Regions from separate parts of the Pararhizobium sp. LjRoot235 genome, predicted to be linked through region 3. Evidence: predicted binding sites of a transcription regulator. Region 3 holds the regulator's gene; each other region holds the start of a gene.
What was found. The regulator LexA, encoded in region 3, represses DNA repair genes until DNA is damaged. The targets are predictions, from matches to a motif close to TGTTCNNNNTGTGTTCNG.

Region 1 (7,013 bases), 990 kb from region 3:
GACTGGGCGGTAATCGGCACCGGGATGAAGCCAAGCGTGATGGGCGGGATGACGCCGAGAACCACGATGATTGCGGTGAAGAGGGCAACAAGCACAAGGTCTCTGGTTTTCATGACGGGTCCTTTGTCTCCTAGAGCCTTGGATCTAAAGCGCCTTCCCTTCCAAGGGAAGCCGGCAGCGCAACAAAAGCTGCGCAAATCATCCGTTCGGGCCGGCGCGGTCCCGGCGAAAGCCGCGCGCGTCGATCGCCATGGCGATCGTATCGGCGTCCTTGAGCGTCAGGATGATCAATGGGGCAAGGATCGTCAATGGCCGGACCTTCAGGCCGCGCGCCCGGTGCGCCTCGCGAATCGCCTGGTAGTGGTTGAAGATATCGGGCACGAAGCGCAGCACCAGGCCGAAGGCGAGGCCGATATCGGCAGCCCGCACCAAGCCAAGCCGGTCGAGCGGCTGCAGCAGCCGCGTGATCTCGTCGATGAAGTCGCCGGTCGCCGTCGTCGCAGTCACGGCACCCGCAAACAGGACGATTGCCATCAGCCGGAAGAAAGCCTCAGTCGCCTCGCGGATCGAGGCGAGGTAAGCCGTCGCGATCAGCAGGATCAGGAGGGTAAAAAGGATGGGTTTCAGGCGGCTGAGGCCATCGCGGACGGGTAGGCCGGTTGTGAAATAGGTGCCGGCGGCGAGCACAAAAGCTGGGACAAGCACGAAAAAGGACGAGACGAAATAAAGCGCCAGGCCGAGAACGAGCAGGATGGCGAGCTTCATGCGCACCGACATCCGATGCAGCGGCGTATTGCCCTCGACATTCAGCCCGTTCAGCATTCGGCCGCCTCGCGATAGGCGCAGATGGTCTCCTGCGCCGGGCCATCGGCGACAAGCTGGCCGTCATGGAACCAAAGCACACGCTCGAAATGCTCGATCAGCGGCAGGTCGTGGCTGATGACGATGGTGTGCTCATCAAGGCCGGCAATGGTGTTTTCGATCAGCCGGCGGTTCCTCAGATCCAGCTGGTTGGTCGGTTCGTCGAGGATGAGGATCCCGGGGCCGGTCACGACGACGCTGGAAATGGCGACGAGTTGCGTTTCGCCACCCGAGAGTTCGTGGACCCGCCGCCTGGCCAGATGCGTGATGCCGAACCGCGCGAGCACGGCGGCGGTCTTCCGCTCGATCTCGTCGTTCTTCAGGCCGCGATTCTTCAGGCCGAAGGCGATGTCCTCGTGCACGATCGGCATGATGATCTGGTGCTGCGGGTTCTGGAAGATGAAGCCGGCGGCCGCGAGCACGGCGCCATCGTCATGCACCGTGTCGAGCCCATTGACGGAAACGGTACCGGTTGTCGGCTTGACGAGGCCGTTGATCAGCCGCGCGAAGGTGGTCTTGCCGGATCCGTTGAGGCCGATGATGCCGATGCGCCGCTCGGTGAGCGTCAGGGTCAGAGGCCGGAGAACCGTGCGCTCGCCAAAGCTGACGGATGCGCCGGAAAAGCGTATGTCCAATCCGCGTCCTCCGCTTGTCGATAGGCCGGCTCTATAGGACGAATTCCTGTCCGTTGAAAAGAGGCGTTCGGTTGGGGACTTGAACAAAGTGTGAACATTCGCTTAGATTGTCGTTATGGCGATTCTCGTTTCAAACCGCGATGCGCGGCGCATTTTCCTGAACAAGCAGGGTCTGGCCGCGCCGCCGCACCGGGCACTCGGCAAGGACGGACTGCTCGATCTCATCCACGATATCGGCTTCGTCCAGGTGGACAGCATCTCGACGGTCGAACGCGCCCATCACCAGATTCTCTTCTCGCGTAACCAGACCTACCGGCCGGAACACCTGGCGGCATTGATCGAGAAGGACCGGGCGCTGTTCGAGCACTGGACGCATGACGCCTCGATCATTCCTGCGGCCTTTTTCCCATATTGGAAGCATCGCTTCGTGCGGCGCGAAGCCAAGATCCGCGAGAACTGGCGAAAATGGCAGGGAGAGGGCTTTGATCAGGCCTTCGAGGAAACCTATGAGCGGATCAGGGCGAACGGTCCGGTCATGGCGCGGGACGTGAAAGCCGAGGATCACAAGTCGGGCGGCTGGTGGAACTGGCATCCTTCGAAGACGGCGCTCGAATTCCTCTGGCATACCGGCAAACTCTCGATCGCGGGGCGCGACAATTTCCAGAAGATCTATGACCTGACCGAGCGGGTGATCCCGAAGGAGCATTACGAGGCCGAAGTCGATCACGACACCTTCGCCGACTTTGCTTGCCGCGAGGCGCTGAAGCGGCTCGGCTTTGCCACGTCCGGCGAGATCGCCGCCTTTTTCGATCTGGTGACGCCGCAGGAAGCCAGGCAATGGGTGGAAAGCCATCGCGAAGAGCTGGAGGAGGTTGCGATCGAAACGGTCGACGGCAAGCCGCGCACTTCCTTCGCCTTCGCAGATGGCCTCGACGCACTGCGCGACCTGCCGGAACCGCCCGCCCGCCTGCGCGTGCTCAGCCCCTTCGATCCGCTGATCCGCGACCGCAACCGCACGGAGCGGCTGTTCGGCTTCTATTACCGCATCGAAGTCTTCGTTCCTGAGCCCAAGCGTGAATACGGCTATTACGTCTTCCCGCTGCTCGAAGGCGACCGCCTCGTCGGCCGCATCGACATGAAGGCCGACCGCAAGGCGGGCACGCTCGACGTCAAGCGGATCTGGTGGGAAAAGGGCGTGCGGACGTCATCGGGCCGGATGGAGCGGCTGGAAGCGGAACTTGCACGGGTGGCGAAGTTCGCGGGCGTCGAGAAGATGGTGTTTCTGGATGGGTGGGAGGCCCGCTGAGCGCGGATGCCCGCTTGACCTGAAGCGGACTCGTATTCGCTTCCGAATTCTGCAACCACAGACATCATTGTCGGACCAGCGGAGGCGCCATGAATCAAGCTATTGCACTTATCGCGATTGTCGTTCGCGACTACGATGAAGCAATCGACTTTTACGTCAACAAATTGGGGTTCACTCTGATTGAGGACACCTACCAGCCAGAGCAGGACAAGCGCTGGGTTGTCGTCAGGCCCGCAGGCGAGGGCAGCACCTCATTGCTTCTCGCACGCGCGTCCTCCGCCCATCAGGAAACGTTCATAGGTAACCAGGCCGGTGGTCGGGTCTTCCTGTTCTTGCGGACTGACGATTTCAGCAGAGATTATGCGGCCATGCTCGAAGCGGGCATCCGATTTACACGCGAGCCGAAGCGAGCCCCATACGGCATTGTCGCTGTGTTTGAGGACCTCTATGGAAATTTATGGGATCTCGTGCAGTTCACGGATGGACGATAGGGGGCGCAGTCGTTGACCAGCTGTTCGCTCGCGCCAAATGGCCGCCGGACGCGGCCGTACTTCAAGGGAAGCGACCCGTCTTGGCCATCGTTGTTTCTAAATCGTTGCGCCCCTGACGCTGCTTGACAGTCCAAGTTATAGGGCGTTCCGTGAAGCGACGTGGACGGATTTTGGCACTCCTGGTTGACGCCAGACGTTCACGTCGCAAGAGGGAGGATACAATGCCGACAATTGTTGCCTACCACAAGATCACAAAGGGCGCCGAACATTGGCTCAAATCGCCAAAGCGCAAAGAGCTTTTTGGTCCACTTGGCGTGACCAACATTCGAACATTCGTTGACGCGCAGGACTCGACACGGGTTGCCGTTCTTATGGACGTTCCGGACATGGACGTCCTCAAGAAGGCGCTGGAGAGCACGGCAGCTGCTGAAGCGATGGCTTATGATGGCGTGGTGCCGGAGTCCATCGTGATCCTTGTCGAATCATGAGTTTGGTTGCTCGGCAAGCCATCCCGCAAGAGGCGGTCGATTATTGCAGGCCGGTTTCGGCCATTCTGGAAAATACCAGGTTCAGATAGATACTTTTCGCTGGCCGATGGAGCAAGCGGTGCAGGTGAGTTCGCGCCTGACCGGGATTGGTCGAAGTGCGAGCTCCGACGCCTCTCGGTTAAAGGGCCGCACAGAAGCGTGCCGTCACGGTAAAAAGACACCGGCACGAACAGCCGGTGCCCCTTATTGCCGCGCGCTTACAAAATCTCCGTCGCCGCGATCTGGATGCCAAAACCTTCGAGGCCGACATAGTGGCGTTCGCGCGAGGAAATCAGCTTGATCGAGGTGATGCCGAGATCTTTCAGGATCTGTGCGCCAAGGCCGATTTCCAGCCATTCGCTTTGTCGCGCCTGCGCCTCGTCATGGCCCTCGCGGTCATGATTGCCCTTGCGCGCAGTCTGTGAAACGCCGACACCGACGGAGCCTTCGCGCAGGTAGACGATGACGCCGCGGCCCTGTTCGGCCATGCGTTTCATGATGTCATCGAGCGCGCAATCCTTGCCGAACACGTCGGCCGCGACATTTTCCAGATGCAGCCTGACCGGAATGTCGACGCCGTCGCGGATGTCGCCGAAGACCACCGCGAGGTGCTGCATCGGGTCCCACGGCAGCGAATAGGCATGGGCCTTGGCCTTGCCGTAGGGCGTGTCGACGTCGAAGCTCGTCTCGAGCTGGATCAGCGTTTCCTTGCGCTGGCGATAGGCGATGAGGTCGGCGACGGAAACCAGCTTCAGGCCATGTTTTTCCGCAAATTCAGTGACCTGCGGGCCGCGCGTGACCGTACCGTCGTCGTTGACCAGTTCGCAGATGACGCCGATGGGCGGCAGGCTGGCAAGCCTGCAGAGGTCGACGGCCGCTTCGGTATGGCCGGATCGCATGAGCACGCCGCCTTCACGGGCAACGAGCGGGAAAATATGGCCGGGACGCGTGAAATCGGCCGCGCCGACATTCGGGTTGGCGAGGTTGCGCACCGTCAGCGTCCGGTCGTCGGCCGATATGCCGGTGGTCGTGCCATGCTTGAAGTCGATGGATACGGTAAAGGCAGTGGTATGGGCCGAATCGTTTTCCGCCACCATGGCGTTGAGGTTGAGGCGCTTGGCCTCTTGCCTCGGCATCGGCGCGCAGACGATGCCCGAGGTGTGGCGGACGATGAAGGCCATCTTTTCCGGCGTGCAGTGAACGGCGGCTACAATCAGGTCGCCTTCGTTCTCGCGGCCGTCGTCGTCGATGACGACAACGATCTCGCCGGCCTCGAAGGCCCGGATGGCATCGGCAACGCGCTTCTGGTCAAAGGGCATGGAATTCTTCCTTGGATGGTTACTTGAGGCGTCCGGTCATTTCAGTCGACCAGGTCATTTCAGTCGACCGGTCTGGCCGCGGTCGCGCAGGTAGTGGTCGGCGATCGTGCAGGCAAGCATGGCCTCGCCGATCGGCACGGCGCGGATGCCGACGCAGGGGTCGTGACGGCCCTTGGTCCGGACATCGACATTGTTGCCGTCCGCATCGATCGACCGGCGCTGGGTCAGGATCGAGGAGGTCGGCTTGATGGCGAAGCGGGCGATCACCGGCTGGCCGGTCGAAATGCCGCCCAGGATGCCGCCGGCATGGTTCGACAGGAAGATCGGCTTGCCGTCATTGCCCATGCGCATCTCGTCGGCATTTTCCTCGCCGGTGATTTCGGCGGCGCCAAAACCGTTGCCGATCTCGACGCCCTTGACGGCGTTGATCGACATCAGGTTCGCGGCGATGTCCTGGTCGAGCTTGGCATAGATCGGCGCACCGATGCCGGCCGGGACGCCCTCGGCGATCACTTCGACGACCGCGCCGATCGAAGAGCCGGCCTTGCGGATGCCGTCGAGATACTCCTCCCAGACCGGCACGATGGCCGGGTCGGGTGCGAAGAAAGGGTTGTTGCCGACTTCATTCCAGTCCCAGTTGTTGCGGTTGATCTTGTGCTTGCCGATCTGAACGAGCGCGCCGCGTACCAGAAGCCCCGGCACGACCTTGCGCGCAAGGCCGCCGGCGGCGACCCGCGCCGCCGTCTCACGGGCCGACGAGCGGCCGCCGCCGCGATAGTCGCGGATGCCGTATTTGAGGTCGTAGGTGTAGTCGGCATGGCCCGGCCGGTAGCTCTTGGCGATCTCGGAATAATCCTTGGAGCGCTGGTCGGTATTCTCGATCATCATCGAGACCGGCGTGCCGGTGGTGATCATCGTCTCGCCGTCGGTATCCAGCATGACGCCGGAGAGCACCTTGACCAGATCATCCTCGCGGCGCTGGGTAACGAAGCGCGACTGGCCGGGCTTGCGCTTGTCGAGCCAGGCCTGAAGCTCGGAAAGCGTGAAGCGAATGCCGGGCGGGCAGCCGTCGATGACGCAGCCGAGCGCTGGTCCATGGCTTTCGCCCCAGGTGGTGACGCGGAAAAGGTGACCGAAGGTGTTGTGCGACATGTCCAGAACCGATGTGTAAACCGCCGGCGTTCAAGGCGCCGGATTGCGACATTCATTCGGCCGTGACTATTAGTTGGAAAATGCCCGAAAGGGAAAACCTTTCTGGCAAAATATGGCAATTGGCGCGTGAACAGTGTGTCTCGTCAGGGAGGGAACGATCAGGACGCCAGTTGCAGGGCTTCATTGGTGGCGAACGCGACGAATTTCTCGAAGGTCAGCGGCTTGGCGAAGGCATAGCCCTGCAGCAGATCGCAACCGAGCAGCCCGAGCATTTCCGCATGCGCCATGGTCTCCACGCCTTCGGCCACGGTTTCGATACCGAGCGAGCGGCCGATCTCGATGATCGAGCGGATCAGCGCCTGCTCGCTGCGGGCCTTCAGAACCGGAGCGACGAGCTGCCGGTCGATCTTCAGCCGCTTCGGCTTGATCTTCAACAGGCTGACAATCGAGGTGTGGCCGGTGCCGAAGTCATCGATCTCGATATCGATACCGAGCCTCTTGATGCCTTCGATATTGGCCGTGACGATGTCGTCGCTCTCATCGAGGAAGATCGATTCCACCAGTTCAAAGGAGAGCTGGCCCGGCTTGAACGAAAGGCCCCGCAGCGAATTCAACAGCGTGTCGTCGCTCAATCGCTTGGCCGAGACGTTGACCGAGACCTTCGGCACATCGATGCCCATCGCAGCCCAGCGCATGGCGTCGATCAAGGCCCGGTCAAGGAC
Region 2 (7,013 bases), 270 kb from region 3:
GGCCGTCATCGGCTTCGGATGCGAAACGTCGAAGCGCAAGCGCTCGGGCGCGACCAGCGAGCCCTTCTGCGCCACATGCGTGCCGAGCACTTCGCGCAGCGCCTCGTGGAGAAGATGGGTCGCCGAATGGTTGGCGCGCAACCGCGAGCGGCGGGCGTGATCGACGCTGAGCGCAGCGGCGTCGCCGACCTTGACCGTACCCTCCTCCACGACGCAGGAATGCACGAAAAGGCCTTCACCACGCTTCTGCGTGTCGGTAACCGAAAGCTTTGCGCCGTCGGTAGAGATCACGCCGGTATCGCCCATCTGGCCGCCCGATTCGCCGTAGAACGGCGTCTGGTTGAGCACGAGCTGGACCGTCTCGCCCTTGGAGGCCACCTCGATCGCCTTGCCGTCGCGCACGATTGCCTGAACGACGCCTTCGGCGGTCTCGGTATCGTAGCCGAGGAAGTCGGTTGCCCCGAGCCTCTCCTTGAGCTCGTACCAGATGGTCTCCGTTGCCTTGTCGCCGGAGCCGGACCAGGAGGCGCGGGCTTCCGCTTTCTGCCGTTCCATGGCAGCGGAAAACGCATCCGTGTCGACGCCGATGCCGCGAGCGCGCAACGCGTCCTGCGTCAGGTCGAGAGGGAAGCCATAGGTGTCATAGAGCTTGAAGGCGGTTTCGCCGTTCAGCCGGTCGCCTTCCGACAGGTCGGCCGTCGCATCGGCGAGAAGGCCGAGACCGCGCTCCAGCGTCTTGCGGAACCGGGTTTCCTCGAGTTTCAGGGTTTCGGAAATCAGCGCTTCGGCGCGCATCAGCTCCGGATAGGCCCGGCTCATCTGGCTGACCAGCGCCGGCAGGAGCTTCCACATCAAGGGTTCCTTGGCGCCGAGCAGCTGTGCATGGCGCATGGCGCGGCGCATGATGCGGCGAAGCACGTAGCCGCGGCCTTCGTTGGACGGCAGAACGCCATCGGCGATCAGGAAGGCGGTAGAACGCAGATGGTCGGCGATAACGCGGTGACTGGCGCGGCGGTCGCCTTCAGCCTTGACGCCGGTCGCCTCTTCGGACGCCTCGATCAGCGTGCGGAACAGATCGATGTCGTAATTGTCATGCTTGCCCTGCATCAGGGCCGCAACGCGCTCGAGCCCCATGCCAGTGTCGATCGACGGACGCGGAAGATTGACGCGTTCCTCCTTCGTCACCTGCTCATACTGCATGAAGACGAGGTTCCAGATCTCGATGAACCGATCGCCATCCTCATCCTTCGAGCCCGGAGGGCCGCCCCAGATATGATCGCCGTGATCGTAGAAGATTTCCGAGCACGGGCCGCAGGGACCGGTATCTCCCATCGCCCAGAAATTGTCGCTGGTTGGAATGCGGATGATCCGGTCATCGCTGAACCCGGCGATCTTCTTCCAGAGGCCGAAAGCCTCGTCGTCGGTATGATAGACGGTGACCAGCAGGCGCTTGGCGTCGATGCCGAAATCCTTGGTGATCAGGTTCCAGGCAAGCTCGATCGCCCGCTCCTTGAAATAATCGCCGAACGAGAAGTTGCCAAGCATTTCGAAGAAGGTGTGGTGGCGCGCGGTATAGCCGACATTGTCGAGGTCGTTATGCTTGCCGCCGGCGCGCACGCATTTCTGCGCCGTCGCAGCCGTCGAATAGGGCCGCTGCTCGAGGCCGGTGAAGACGTTCTTGAACTGCACCATGCCGGCATTGGTGAACATCAGGGTCGGGTCGTTGCGCGGCACCAGCGGGCTCGACGGCACGACCTCATGGCCGTTCTTCTTGAAGTAGTCGAGGAACGTCGACCGGATTTCATTCACGCCGTTCATAGTGCGCCCTTACCTCTGCATCAGACGTCCGCAGCCGACATGGCCGAACCGCGAACCGGAAAACTCTTGAAAATCGCGGATCGCCGATAGTTGCCGACAATCCTGCTCCCGCCCATTTGGAACACAGGCTTTTATCGTCCGCGCAAACCCCTGTCCAGACGGCAAAAGAAAACCGGCCGCCCTGTCAAGGAGCGGCCGGCGACGTCATCCGGCAAAATCAGGCGATCTTATGCCAGAGCAGCATCGTCACCATCGTCTCCGGCTTCCGGCCCGCCGTTTTCAAGGAATTTTTCAGCGATCAAACCGGCATTCTGGCGGAGCGCGAGCTCAATCTCGCGCGCCGTATCCGGGTTGTCGCGCAGGAAGGACTTGGCGTTCTCGCGGCCCTGGCCGAGACGCTGGCTGTTATAGGAAAACCAGGCGCCCGACTTTTCGACGATGCCGGCCTTGACGCCAAGGTCAACCAGTTCGCCGGTCTTGGAAACACCTTCGCCATACATGATGTCGAACTCGACCTGCTTGAAGGGCGGCGCCATCTTGTTCTTGACAACCTTGACACGGGTCTGGTTGCCGACGACCTCTTCGCGTTCCTTCACCGAGCCGATGCGGCGGATGTCGAGACGGACCGAGGCGTAGAATTTCAGCGCGTTGCCGCCCGTCGTCGTTTCCGGCGAACCGAACATGACGCCGATCTTCATGCGGATCTGGTTGATGAAGATTACCATGCAGTTCGACTTGGAGATCGATGCGGTCAGCTTGCGCAGCGCCTGGCTCATCAGACGCGCCTGAAGACCGGGAAGACTGTCGCCCATCTCGCCTTCGATTTCAGCCCGCGGCGTCAGCGCCGCCACGGAATCGATGACGAGAACGTCGATCGCACCGGAGCGCACCAGCGTGTCGGTGATCTCGAGCGCCTGTTCGCCAGTATCCGGCTGGGAGATCAAAAGGTTTTCCAGATCGACGCCGAGCTTGCGGGCGTAGACTGGATCGAGCGCATGTTCGGCATCGACGAAGGCGCAGATGCCGCCCTTCTTCTGTGCCTCGGCAATGGTCTGCAGTGCGAGCGTGGTCTTGCCCGAGCTTTCCGGCCCGTAGATTTCGACAATGCGCCCCTTGGGCAGCCCGCCAATGCCGAGTGCGATATCGAGACTCAAGGAGCCCGTCGAAACGGTTTCGATCTCGACGATGCTGTCCTTTCCACCGAGCTTCATGATCGATCCCTTGCCGAACGACCGTTCGATCTGGGAGAGTGCCGCTTCAAGTGCCTTGCTTTTATCCACCGATTTGTCCTCTACGAGCCGCAAAGAGTTTTGTGCCATTTGATCCACCTTTAGGTTATGGAAGCCGCTGAGGCAATGAAGCTGCCGATGAAAGCTATGTACACTTTTTGTTCTCGTTTTGCAATAGGCGGCTATATATTTGAATATATTTAATAAAGAGCACGATGTTCCTTTCTTGTTCCAGATTTTTTGGGCGGCAGCAGAAAAGTGGAAGACAAAATGCGGTCAAGAGACCGGCACAACGAATCGGATCACAGGGACACACGGGAAAACGCATGACGGGCAGTAAAGTTTCCATCTTCGGCGGCGCCCATATTGACCGTCGGGGGCGTATCTCCGGCGCGACTGTTGCGGGCGCGAGCAATCCGGGCACCTGGTTCGAAGAGGCCGGAGGCGGCGGCTTCAACGCGGCACGCAATCTGGCGCGACTGGGGCTTAAGGTCCGGATGATCAGCCCGCGCGGCGGCGATGCCGCCGGCGAGACGGTTGCCCAGGCTGCAGCCGCTGCCGGCGTCATCGACAGCCCGTTCATCTTCCTCGACCGCAAGACACCGAGCTACACGGCCATCCTCGAAAACGACGGCAACCTGGTGATCGCGCTTGCCGACATGGATCTCTACCGGCTGTTCTCCCCGCGGCGGCTGCAGCAACGTGCCATGCGGGAGGCCATTTCTTCCAGCGACCTTATCGTCACCGATGCCAATCTGCCGGAAGAAACCCTCGCGAGCCTCATTGAGCGGGCCGCACAGGAAACAAAGCCGCTCGCCGCCATCGCCATTTCACCCGCCAAGGTCGTGCGTCTTGCAAACAGTCTTGCCGGCATCAGCTTCCTGTTCATGAACGAAGCCGAGGCGCGTGCGCTCACGGGCCGTGACGTGACTGAGGCATCAGAGTGGCCTGCCCTGCTCCGGGCCATCGGCCTTTCCGGCGGCGTCATCACCCTTGGCGGCAAGCCGGCGATCGCTTTCCGGCTGGGAGAGGCCGTGACCGTCACCCCACCTGCCCTCGATGCGCTCGGCGATGTGACAGGCGCCGGCGATGCGCTGGCGGCCGGTTTCCTTGCGGCATACCTCGGCGGCGAACCGCTGGATAGCTGCCTGCGTTCCGGTGTCGCGGCTGCCGGCATCACCGTCCGCTCGCCGCTCGCCGTGTCGGAAAAAATGTCGCGCGAGATGCTGAGAGAAGCAATTCGGCTTGTGCCGCCGGCCGAAATCCTGTCATGAACGCGCCTTAAAAAGCCACAAAGGACATGCGATGACCAAGCCGTTTTCACCCCTTCTACCGATGGAATATTCCAACGAAGTCGCGGCCGCCAAAGGACGCGGCGCGCCGATTGTTGCACTGGAATCGACCATCATCACCCACGGCATGCCCTTCCCCGGCAATCTGGACATGGCCCGCAGCGTCGAGGCGATCATCCGCGAGGAAGGCGCAGTACCGGCAACGATCGCCGTCATCGACGGGGTCTTGCACATCGGCCTGGAAGACGCGCAGCTGGAAGCGCTGGCGCAGACCGAAGGCGCGATGAAGCTGTCGCGCGCCGACCTCGCCTTTGCGATTGCCGAACGCCGCACCGGCGCGACCACGGTCGCCGCAACGATGATCGCGGCGGCCCGCGCCGGCATCCGCGTCTTTGCGACCGGCGGCATCGGCGGCGTGCACCGCAAGGCCGAGGAGACATTCGACATTTCCGCCGACCTCGACGAACTGGCCCGCACCAGCGTGATCGTCGTCTCAGCCGGCGCCAAGGCGATCCTCGACATTCCCAAGACGCTCGAGGTGCTGGAAACCCGCGGCGTGCCGGTTGTCACCTACGACAGCGACATCTTCCCGGCCTTCTGGTCGCGCGATTCCGGCCTGAAGAGCCCGCTGATGCTCAACAGCCCGGCGGCGATCGCCAATTTCCAGAAGATGCGCGACCTGCTCGGCGTCGACGGCGGCATGCTGATCGCCAACCCGGTACCCGAGGAAAGCGAAATCCCGCGCGACGAAATGGAAATCTACATCGCCCGCGCGCTCGACAACGCCGAACGCGACGAAATTTCCGGCAAGGCGGTCACGCCCTATCTGCTCGACAGCATCTTCGGGCTGACCGACGGCCGCAGCCTCGAAACCAACATCGCGCTGGTCGAGAACAACGCGCGCCTTGCGGCCGAGATCGCGGTCGCGCTGGAATAAAATTTAACCTCGCGCAGAAAGCGAAGGCCGGCGTGTCCGGCCTTTTTCGGATACGCGGCAGTTTAACAGCAATCAGCTGTCCAGCATCTCGCGCACGGCAACGGCAAGCTGCTTCAGCGAAAACGGCTTCGGCAGGAAGCCGAACTTGGCGTCGGCCGGCAGGTTCTTGGCGAAGGCGTCCTCGGCATAGCCGGAGACGAAGATGAATTTCAGGTCCGGGTAGTTCTTGCGGATTTCCCGAAGCAGCGTTGGCCCGTCCATTTCAGGCATGACGACGTCGGAGACGACGATATCGACCGCGCCGTTCAGTTCCTCCATGATCTCGAGCGCCTCGACCCCCGAGCCGGCTTCGTGCACGGTATAACCACGCGTTTCCAGCATGCGCTTGCCGCCGCGGCGCACCGCTTCCTCGTCCTCCACCAAGAGCACCACGGCCGAGTTGCCGGTGAGGTCCGTCGGCTCCTCCGCCTTGGAGGGCGGCTTCGTTCCAAGCATGGCGGCGGCCGGCACGTCAGCCACCTCGCCTGGCAGGGGCGCTTCCTCGATATAGCGCGGCAGGAGGATGCGGAACGTCGTTCCCTTGCCGACTTCGGATTCGGGATAGATATAGCCACCGGACTGCTTGATGATGCCGTAGACCATCGACAGCCCGAGGCCGGTGCCCTTGCCGACTTCCTTGGTGGTGAAGAAGGGCTCGAAGATCTTGTCGAGAATTTCCGGCGGAATGCCGGTGCCCTGGTCGGACACCTCGACCATCACGTAGTCCTCCTCCGGCAGGTCGCGCCGGTTCAGCGCTGCGACGTCCGCAGCCGGCAGGTTGCGCGTGCGCAGCGTGATCACGCCGCCATCGGGCATGGCATCGCGGGCGTTGACGGCGAGGTTGAGGATGACCTGTTCGAACTGGCCGAGGTCCGTGCGCACCGGCCATAGATCGCGGCCGTAATCGACCTCCAGCTTGACATTGGTACCGGTCATGCGGTCGACCAGCATCCGCAGATCGCCGACGACGTCGGTCATGCTGAGCACCGTTGGCCGCATGGTCTGCTTGCGGGAAAAGGCCAGAAGCTGGCGAACCAGCACCGCGGCGCGGTTGGCGTTCCGCTTGATCTCCATCAGATCGGCAAAGCTCGCGTCGGACGGACGGGCCGAGAGCAGCAGGTGATCCGAGGAGAGGAGGATTGCCGTCAAGACGTTGTTGAAGTCGTGCGCGATGCCGCCTGCCAGCGTGCCGACCGCATTCATCTTTTGCGTCTGCGCCATCTGGGTCTCAAGCGCCTTCTGCTCGGTGATCTCGACCGCGTAGACGATTGCGGCTTCTTCCGGCGCCTGGTCGCTCTGGTCGATGACGGCGTTCACATAAAAGCGGAAATGCCGCGTTTCATCGGTCGGATGCAGCGAATCGATCGGGGCGATATCGCCCTGCCGGTCCTTGGCGGCTTCCAGCGCCTCGCGCAGCTGCGGCCGCTCCGCATCATGCACCACGGCTTCAAGCAATGCCCCGCGCTCCATGTCGTCCTGCGATACGACGGCAGAAAACAGCTTCAGGAAGGGTGCATTGGTTCTCAATATCCGCCCATTGCCATCGACGGAGGCGATCGCCATCGGCGTGTTGTTGAAGAAGCGAGTGAAGCGCATGGCGGCAATCGACGCCGATTGGTCGCTTTCATCGTCATTGGAGCGAGCAAGCACGATCGTGCGGCTTTCGCCCGGCGCACCGTCGCGGGTCGAGGACACGCG
Region 3 (7,013 bases):
CCTGGCTTCAACTGCCCGGACCTTTCCGCCTGGCGGATGATGAACAGCGCCGCCCGATCCTTGACCGACTGGCCCGGATTGAGAAATTCAGCCTTGCCGAGAATGGTGCAGCCGGTTGCCTCGGACGCGCCTTTGAGGCGGATCAGCGGCGTATTGCCGATGGCATCGAGAACGGAGGGCAGAACGGACATGAGCGAACCTCTTGGCTGCGGGATATTGCACCAGGCGGTCGCCTGACGCGGATGATGATTTTAACAGGACATGTCCGAACCGCATCAGTCGTTTTCGGCCTTCACGATCCAACATACCGGAATCTTAACGTCTTTTCAGCTGCAGCGCAGAGCGAAGCAAGAAAAAGTGTTTCATCTGGCTGCCGCGGCGGGCAAAAATTGACCCGCGGCCCAGAAAATCGCTTCTAAAGCCGATGATCCGTTTCTTGTCCCCGGCATCCTGGGCGACCCGGTTCCGGGGCACGACAGGTCCGGAAAATCAACGGCTGATGTTCAGCTTGGTGCTTGCCGTCGAATGGCCCGAATGCGGGAACAAACTCCGTTTCAATGCGTATTGTTTTGTGATCCCGGACTTCGGGGTGACGCAGCTTGGAGCAGCGAAAGGAAAACCCATGACCAACTTTGTCGCACATCCGCAGCATGGTTTGGCCTGGGTCACGGGGGCAAGCTCCGGCATCGGCCGGGCCTTGGCGCTGCATCTGATAAGAGACGGCTTCGACGTGGCGGTCACGGCCCGGGACCACGAAAAGCTGGTTCAGCTGCAACACGAAGCACCGGGACCGGGCAAGATCATCGTGCTGGACGGCGACGTCACCGATCCGCGGGATATGGAGCGCGTTCTCGCGGCCATCGAATATGAACGCGGCGCGATGGCGCTCGCTGTACTCAACGCCGGCGTCTCCATCCCGGTGCATGGCGAGGATATGCATCGAGAGGATTTCGAGAAGACATTTGCGGTGAACCTGCTCGGGACGGTCAACTGCCTCTTGCCAGCCGTGCGCCACATGCAGGCGAGGGGGCACGGGCAGATCGCCATCGTCTCCTCCGTTTTGGGCTACGGCGGCCTGCCGACGAGCGCTGCCTATGGCGCGACGAAGGCGGCACTGATCAATATGGCCGAAAGCCTGAAATTCGACCTCGACAAGACCGGCATCCGCCTGCAGATCATCAATCCAGGTTTTGTCGATACGGCGTCTGCTGCCAAGAACGAATTTCCGATGCCGGCTTTGATCAGCCCCGAAGAGGCGGCTGAAGGTATTGCCAAAGGCCTGAAATCAAGTGGTTTCGAGATCACCTTTCCAAAGCGCTTCACCTATATGATGAAACTGCTCAAGCTCCTGCCTTATGGGCTTTATTTCTGGCTGCTGAACAGGCTGACCGGATGGAAGGACCGGCCGCTTGTAACGCAGCGTCACGCCGCGGAGACGATGGCGCGCGACCCTCAGGCCGTGTGAAGCACGACAACCGCACCGAAGACGAGGACAAGTCCGACCCAGGCGATCGGCTTCAGTTTTTGGCGGAAGAGGAGGCGGCCGGAAATGGCCGTGCCGAAAATCCCGGTTGCGCCGAGGATGGCGTAGGCGATTGCCAGTTCCATGCCTTTGACCGCTTCCACCAACAGAGCAAAGGCTGAAAGCACGAGCAGGATCGACAAGGCGCCCCAGCCGCGGCGGGCAAACCCGTTCGACTTGGTGGACGCCAGATTGGCTGCAACATCCAGCACCCCCGCCAGCACCGCAAACAGGAAATAAACGTTAGACGCGGTCATCGGCCACTTCCAGTTCCTCTTCATCGTGAACTTCGCCTGCGTTGATGAGAATGATGCCACCGACCGCCATCATCAGGCCGATCATCTCCTGATTGCTCAGCACGTGATCAAAGATGAAAACCGAGACCAGCGTGATCAGCGCAATGCCGGAGCCTTCCCAGATCGCGTAGGCTATGCCGACCGCGATTTTCTTCACCGCCTTGGCGAGGAAGACATAGGAGAGGGCGATGGAGACATACATCACCGCATAGCCCCAGGCGCCGCCGCCGGAGGAGGCTGCTTTCATCACCGTCAGGCCGATAACTTCAGTGGTAATGGCGAGCGCCAGAAAAACCCATGCAAGGCGCACATCATCCCCTTGGAATGTTCGATTAAAGACGTTGGGGCTTGCATAAGCTCACCGACAGCGCCGGTAAAGCTGTAGCGATGACTTTATTGCGGGGCGGGTGGTTGAAACGGGCGGCCGGTCCCTGCAGCGGCGCCACGCCGTTCCGACTGTTCACCCAGCTCAACCGGTCAGCTCTTCTGAAAAGCAAGATGAGCACCCAACCCGATCAGCATCGCGCCGCCGGCACGCTGCATGAGGCGTTGCGCCTGGCTCGAGCGGCGCAGCCGGCCGATCACGGCGCCGGCCAGAAGCACACAGACGATATCGGCCGAGGAAAACATGAGATTGACGATCGTCCCCAGAATGGCGAGCTGCAGCCAGACGGGGAACGCGGCGGAGACATCGGCGAATTGCGGCAAGAAGGCCACGAAGAAGATCGCCGTCTTCGGGTTGAGAACCTCGACGGTGACGCTTTCGAAAAAGGCGCGCCGGGCGGATTTCGGCTCGATGCCGGGCAGGGTCACGTCCCCCTGCACCCGGGCGCGAAAAAGCGAAATGCCGAGCCAGACAAGATAGGCCGCCCCGGCGAATTTCACGGCCATATAGAGCATTGGCACGGCGTGGAACAGGATCGAAAGGCCGGCGGCCGCTGCAAAAACATGGACATAGCCGCCGAGATGAATGCCCAATACAGCCATCAGTCCCGACCATCGGCCGCGCGCGATCGTCTGGGCCGCGGCATAAAGCATGGCAGGGCCCGGGATGTAGGCAAAGACCGCGGTCGTGGCAAGAAAGGCGATCAGCAGATCGATTGATGGCATGGTCGGGCTCCGGTTTCGGCCGGCGAGGGCGGAAGTCTTCTCTACTATGGAATTGCAGGATTGTCGCGTCAGCTGATCGCAAGGCTGCCGGGCACGTCAAGCCCGGTGGGAGGGCGCATGGCGCGAGGTTCAAAACCGAAAGCGCAGGAGCCAGCCGATTCTCCCGAGGACCGGAGCCGCCGCGAAGGCGTAAATCGCCAGACGCGCCGCCCAGGATAGCCTGGCGATCTGTCTCGGATCGTAAGCTTCCGGATCATAGGCCGGCACTTCAGTCAACAGTTTCAGCCGCGGAACCTCAGTTTCGAGTTCACGCGGATCGTTTATCGCCCAATGCAGCCTGGCTCCGGTCACACGAACCGAAGGCTGCCAGCTGATGAGCGCCAGGCCGAACCGGCTATAGCCATCAAAGACCAACTCACCACTCGGGAGATGCGCGGTGAGCCGCCGCAGCAACTTCGGGACTTCGTCGGCCGGCAGATAAGGAAAAAGCCCCTCGGCAACAATGATCGCCGGACGGTCGGCCGGCACATCTGCGAGCCAATTCGGGTCCGTTACGGACGATCCGATCAGACTACAACCGTCGCGCTCAGGATAGAGTTTTCGGCGCAGCGCGACAACCTCGGGATAGTCCAGGTCAAACCAGCGGATGTTCGGCGCGGGATCGATGCGGAATATGCGACTGTCCAGCCCACAGCCCAGATGCAGGACGGTCGCGTCGGGATGGCGAGCGATGAAGTCACGCGTCCAGCCGTCGAGAATATGGGCGCGCATCGCCACGCCGATCATCAGGTCGCGATCGATCATCAGCCGCGAAAAATCATAGTCGATCCGGCTGACGGCCTCGGCGGCGAAACGATCCCGCAGAAGGGTATCCGGCAGGCGGCTTTCCCCGGCCTTCGCGTAAAGCGTGATGAGGAGGGTTTCCTTCTCCCCTGTCAGTGACACTTTTTCGGCCGTCATGGTGAACCCGTGGGGTGAGGGCCGCGCACCAAGTTGGCCGCAGCGCACGCATCCTCGAACGCGGCGACAGGCCGCTGCAATGCGCCCGAACTGTACCGCAGAGTATAGGCGACAACGCAGTTGTGAGTAAGGTCAGGCGACTGGGGAGCATGCGGGCCGGTCTCATCACACTGAAAAAATGCAAAGAAAAAAGGGCCGCACCATAAGTGCAGCCCTTTGAAACTGGCTCCCCGGGCCGGATTCGAACCGGCGACCTGTCGATTAACAGTCGAATGCTCTACCGCTGAGCTACCAGGGATCATCTGCGCGCTGCAGAAGTGAGGCTGCTAATACAAATGCTTTACCGATTTGCCAAGCGGTTTTTCAAAAAAAGTGCACAATCTTGTCTGACTGTGGAGAACTCCCCATCCGGGAAGGCCGCGCACTGGAAGAGCCGCACGCAAATCCGCGCTATGGTGTACGGCATCGAGAGCAAGGCAGGTGAGTTTATGGCAGAAGCGCAGAAAACGAAAAAATTCGGTATCGATGCGAGCAGACATGAACTCATTCTCGGGGCGTGGCGCCTGCGCCTGCCAAAGTCGCGGACCTTGCGTATCACCCTTGGCGCCGCGCTGCTCTTTGGCGGTATCCTCGGCTTCCTGCCGGTTCTGGGCTTCTGGATGGTGCCGCTGGGCCTGATCGTGCTGTCGCATGACCTCGCCTTCGTCCGGCGGCAGCGCCGCAAACTTTCCGTCTGGTGGGCGCGCAAGCGGCAGACGCCGTAAAATCTGCGCCACTCTGCAAGGGCCCGGCTGCAAGGGTCGTCGTAGGCCTTTATTCGATGAGGTGCCAATGGCCCTAGCCGCTGGAACCGGTTTGTGGGGTCGGATCCTTGTCGACCGGGGCCGGCTGCATCTGTTCCCCGGTCGCCGGAGCATTGTCGACGGCGCCCTGATCGGTGTCCTTGGCCGCCGGCGTGGTTTCCTCTATCCGTGTCGCCGCATCATTGTCGGTGCTTTCGCCGAATATCTCTGCGCCCGCCCAGGCAATGAGGGCAAGCACCAGGCTGGCGATGAGAACCATCAGCACCGGGCGGCCAAGCGGTCCTTGCCGGGCTTCGACACCGCTGATCTTCACCACCCGGTTCGTGTCTTCGGGCGAAATCTTGTTACCGCGTCCATTGACGACCATCCCTGCCTCCTGGAAGCAGACCGTGCCGCCGCCACAGGTTTCAACATGAGCGGAAAACGGCCGGACGGGGCAAATGTTCCGCTCAGCAAAGGCGGACATCGGCGGTGAGAGCGCTGAATGCCGGTTTTCGGCGCCGCAAGCCCAAAAACTCGCACCTTGAAAAGGTTCAACGAATTATGGGACTTGCGGAACACATATGGAACATATAGTGTTCGTTCTTGATTTGTTTCTCGATTTCCGGAGTGATCTTTCATGCTGACCCGCAAGCAACAGGAACTGCTTCTGTTCATTCACGAAAGAATGAAGGAATCGGGCGTGCCGCCGTCCTTCGACGAGATGAAGGACGCGCTGGATCTCGCTTCGAAATCCGGCATTCATCGGCTGATCATGGCGCTCGAGGAGCGGGGCTTCATCCGGCGCCTGCCGAACCGGGCACGCGCGCTTGAAGTCATCAGGCTCCCGGAGGCCTATTCCATGAGCCTGCAGCCCAAGCGCGGCTTTTCGCCGAGCGTCATCCAGGGCAGCCGCGGCGCTCCGCCGGCGCCAGTCGCCGCCAAACCGGTCGCGGCCAGCAATGAGAATAGCTCCGTCTCGATCCCCGTCATGGGGCGAATCGCAGCCGGTGTGCCGATCTCGGCGATCCAGAACAATACGCACGATATTTCTGTACCGCTCGAGATGGTCGGAACCGGCGAACATTATGCACTGGAAGTTCGCGGCGATTCGATGATCGAGGCCGGCATTCTCGACGGCGACACCGTCATCATACGCAATACCAACAGCGCCAGTCCCGGAGAGATCGTCGTCGCCCTGGTGGACGATGAGGAGGCAACGCTGAAGCGGTTTCGCCGCAAGGGCGCATCGATCGCGCTCGAGGCTGCCAACCCCGCCTACGAAACCCGGATTTTTGGTCCCGACCGGGTCAAGATCCAAGGCAAGCTCGTGGGCCTGATCCGACGTTACCATTGAGCGGCAAACCTGCGTCCGCGCGCCGGGGATACAGGCGGCTGATTTTCTTTGAAAATTGACGTTAGCGGGGGCCCGACAGTAGTCGCCGGCGGTTTGGTATCAGCAATGTGCGGTCTTTTCCTCGCGACGCGAACCGGCAACGGGTGGGAGACAGGTTTCTCCCATGAGAAAAAACTGGAATTCGGCCAAGGCGTCTTGCACTGGATGGGAAATCGGTCTAAACGCCCGTCACACGATTAAGAGATGATCGTTACGAGGCCTCGTGGCGGAGTGGTGACGCAGAGGACTGCAAATCCTTGTACCCCGGTTCAATTCCGGGCGAGGCCTCCAAAATTTTCCACAATATTCACAATTGGATAGGGTCGCCGCTTCAACCATGTTGGCAACCGTGTTCCATCACGCCGCCATGAACGGATATCGGCGTGATGTTTACGCCGATGGGACCGATAACGCGTGTCTCGCCGCGTTAAAAGAGCAATTCCGACGTTTCGCGAAACCGGTAAAAACGCGTTCCAAATGCGGCGCGGCGGCGCGCTGGCGATGACGATGCACTCCGGTTGAAACTCCGAATCAATGGCGACGAAATGCAGGAGAATTTAGCATTGCGGAATGCGGCCGGCGATCAATGATAGTAGAAGCATTCGCAATCGACCTTGCTGTCATCCGGCGCATTCCAGACGCGGACTGCCAGTTTCCTGGCCGTACCGGTCTCATCCAGCCGGAGGCCCAAAAGTGACACGGCCGCGAGTTTTGGATTGACCGCATCGATCTCGACCGTCGAGCCGACTTGATGGACGCCCTCTTTGGGCGTCCAGGTGAAAAACTGCACGCTGTAATGCATGGTGCTCTCCTTCACCGCGGATGGGTCAAATCCCAGTCCCAGACGGTACTGGACGATCCGGCAGGCAAACAGAAACGGCTCGCAACAACCGATGTGGTCTGCCTCTACCTCGAACCTAGCACGATTTGACGATCGAGTGAATCGT

Region 1: the regulator LexA is predicted to act here: its motif matches at 1,576-1,593, upstream of ACSQ2Z_RS17055 (energy-coupling factor ABC transporter ATP-binding protein).
Region 2: the regulator LexA is predicted to act here: its motif matches at 3,264-3,281, upstream of recA (recombinase RecA).

Annotation. Positions count from the first base shown of each region.
Region 1 is NZ_CAXUSP020000001.1:3,463,594-3,470,606, reverse strand. It holds gene ACSQ2Z_RS17065 (biotin transporter BioY) at 1-113, opposite strand, end outside; gene ACSQ2Z_RS17060 (energy-coupling factor transporter transmembrane component T family protein) at 199-822, opposite strand; gene ACSQ2Z_RS17055 (energy-coupling factor ABC transporter ATP-binding protein) at 816-1,496, opposite strand; gene ACSQ2Z_RS17050 (winged helix-turn-helix domain-containing protein) at 1,612-2,802, shown strand; gene ACSQ2Z_RS17045 (VOC family protein) at 2,892-3,293, shown strand; gene ACSQ2Z_RS17040 (hypothetical protein) at 3,515-3,781, shown strand; gene ribB (3,4-dihydroxy-2-butanone-4-phosphate synthase) at 4,039-5,139, opposite strand; gene aroC (chorismate synthase) at 5,194-6,291, opposite strand; gene ACSQ2Z_RS17025 (bifunctional diguanylate cyclase/phosphodiesterase) at 6,450-7,013, opposite strand, start outside.
Region 2 is NZ_CAXUSP020000001.1:2,203,222-2,210,234, reverse strand. It holds gene alaS (alanine--tRNA ligase) at 1-1,818, opposite strand, end outside; gene recA (recombinase RecA) at 2,046-3,137, opposite strand; gene ACSQ2Z_RS10465 (carbohydrate kinase family protein) at 3,374-4,321, shown strand; gene ACSQ2Z_RS10460 (pseudouridine-5'-phosphate glycosidase) at 4,353-5,276, shown strand; gene cckA (cell cycle histidine kinase CckA) at 5,349-7,013, opposite strand, start outside.
Region 3 is NZ_CAXUSP020000001.1:2,472,395-2,479,407, forward strand. It holds gene ACSQ2Z_RS11810 (cysteine synthase A) at 1-191, opposite strand, end outside; gene ACSQ2Z_RS11815 (SDR family NAD(P)-dependent oxidoreductase) at 623-1,465, shown strand; gene ACSQ2Z_RS11820 (SMR family transporter) at 1,453-1,779, opposite strand; gene ACSQ2Z_RS11825 (SMR family transporter) at 1,766-2,128, opposite strand; gene ACSQ2Z_RS11830 (LysE family translocator) at 2,296-2,928, opposite strand; gene ACSQ2Z_RS11835 (class I SAM-dependent methyltransferase) at 3,058-3,888, opposite strand; tRNA gene ACSQ2Z_RS11840 (tRNA-Asn) at 4,112-4,186, opposite strand; gene ACSQ2Z_RS11845 (hypothetical protein) at 4,377-4,652, shown strand; gene ACSQ2Z_RS11850 (hypothetical protein) at 4,726-5,058, opposite strand; gene lexA (transcriptional repressor LexA) at 5,311-6,027, shown strand; tRNA gene ACSQ2Z_RS11860 (tRNA-Cys) at 6,284-6,357, shown strand; gene ACSQ2Z_RS11865 (hypothetical protein) at 6,650-6,868, opposite strand.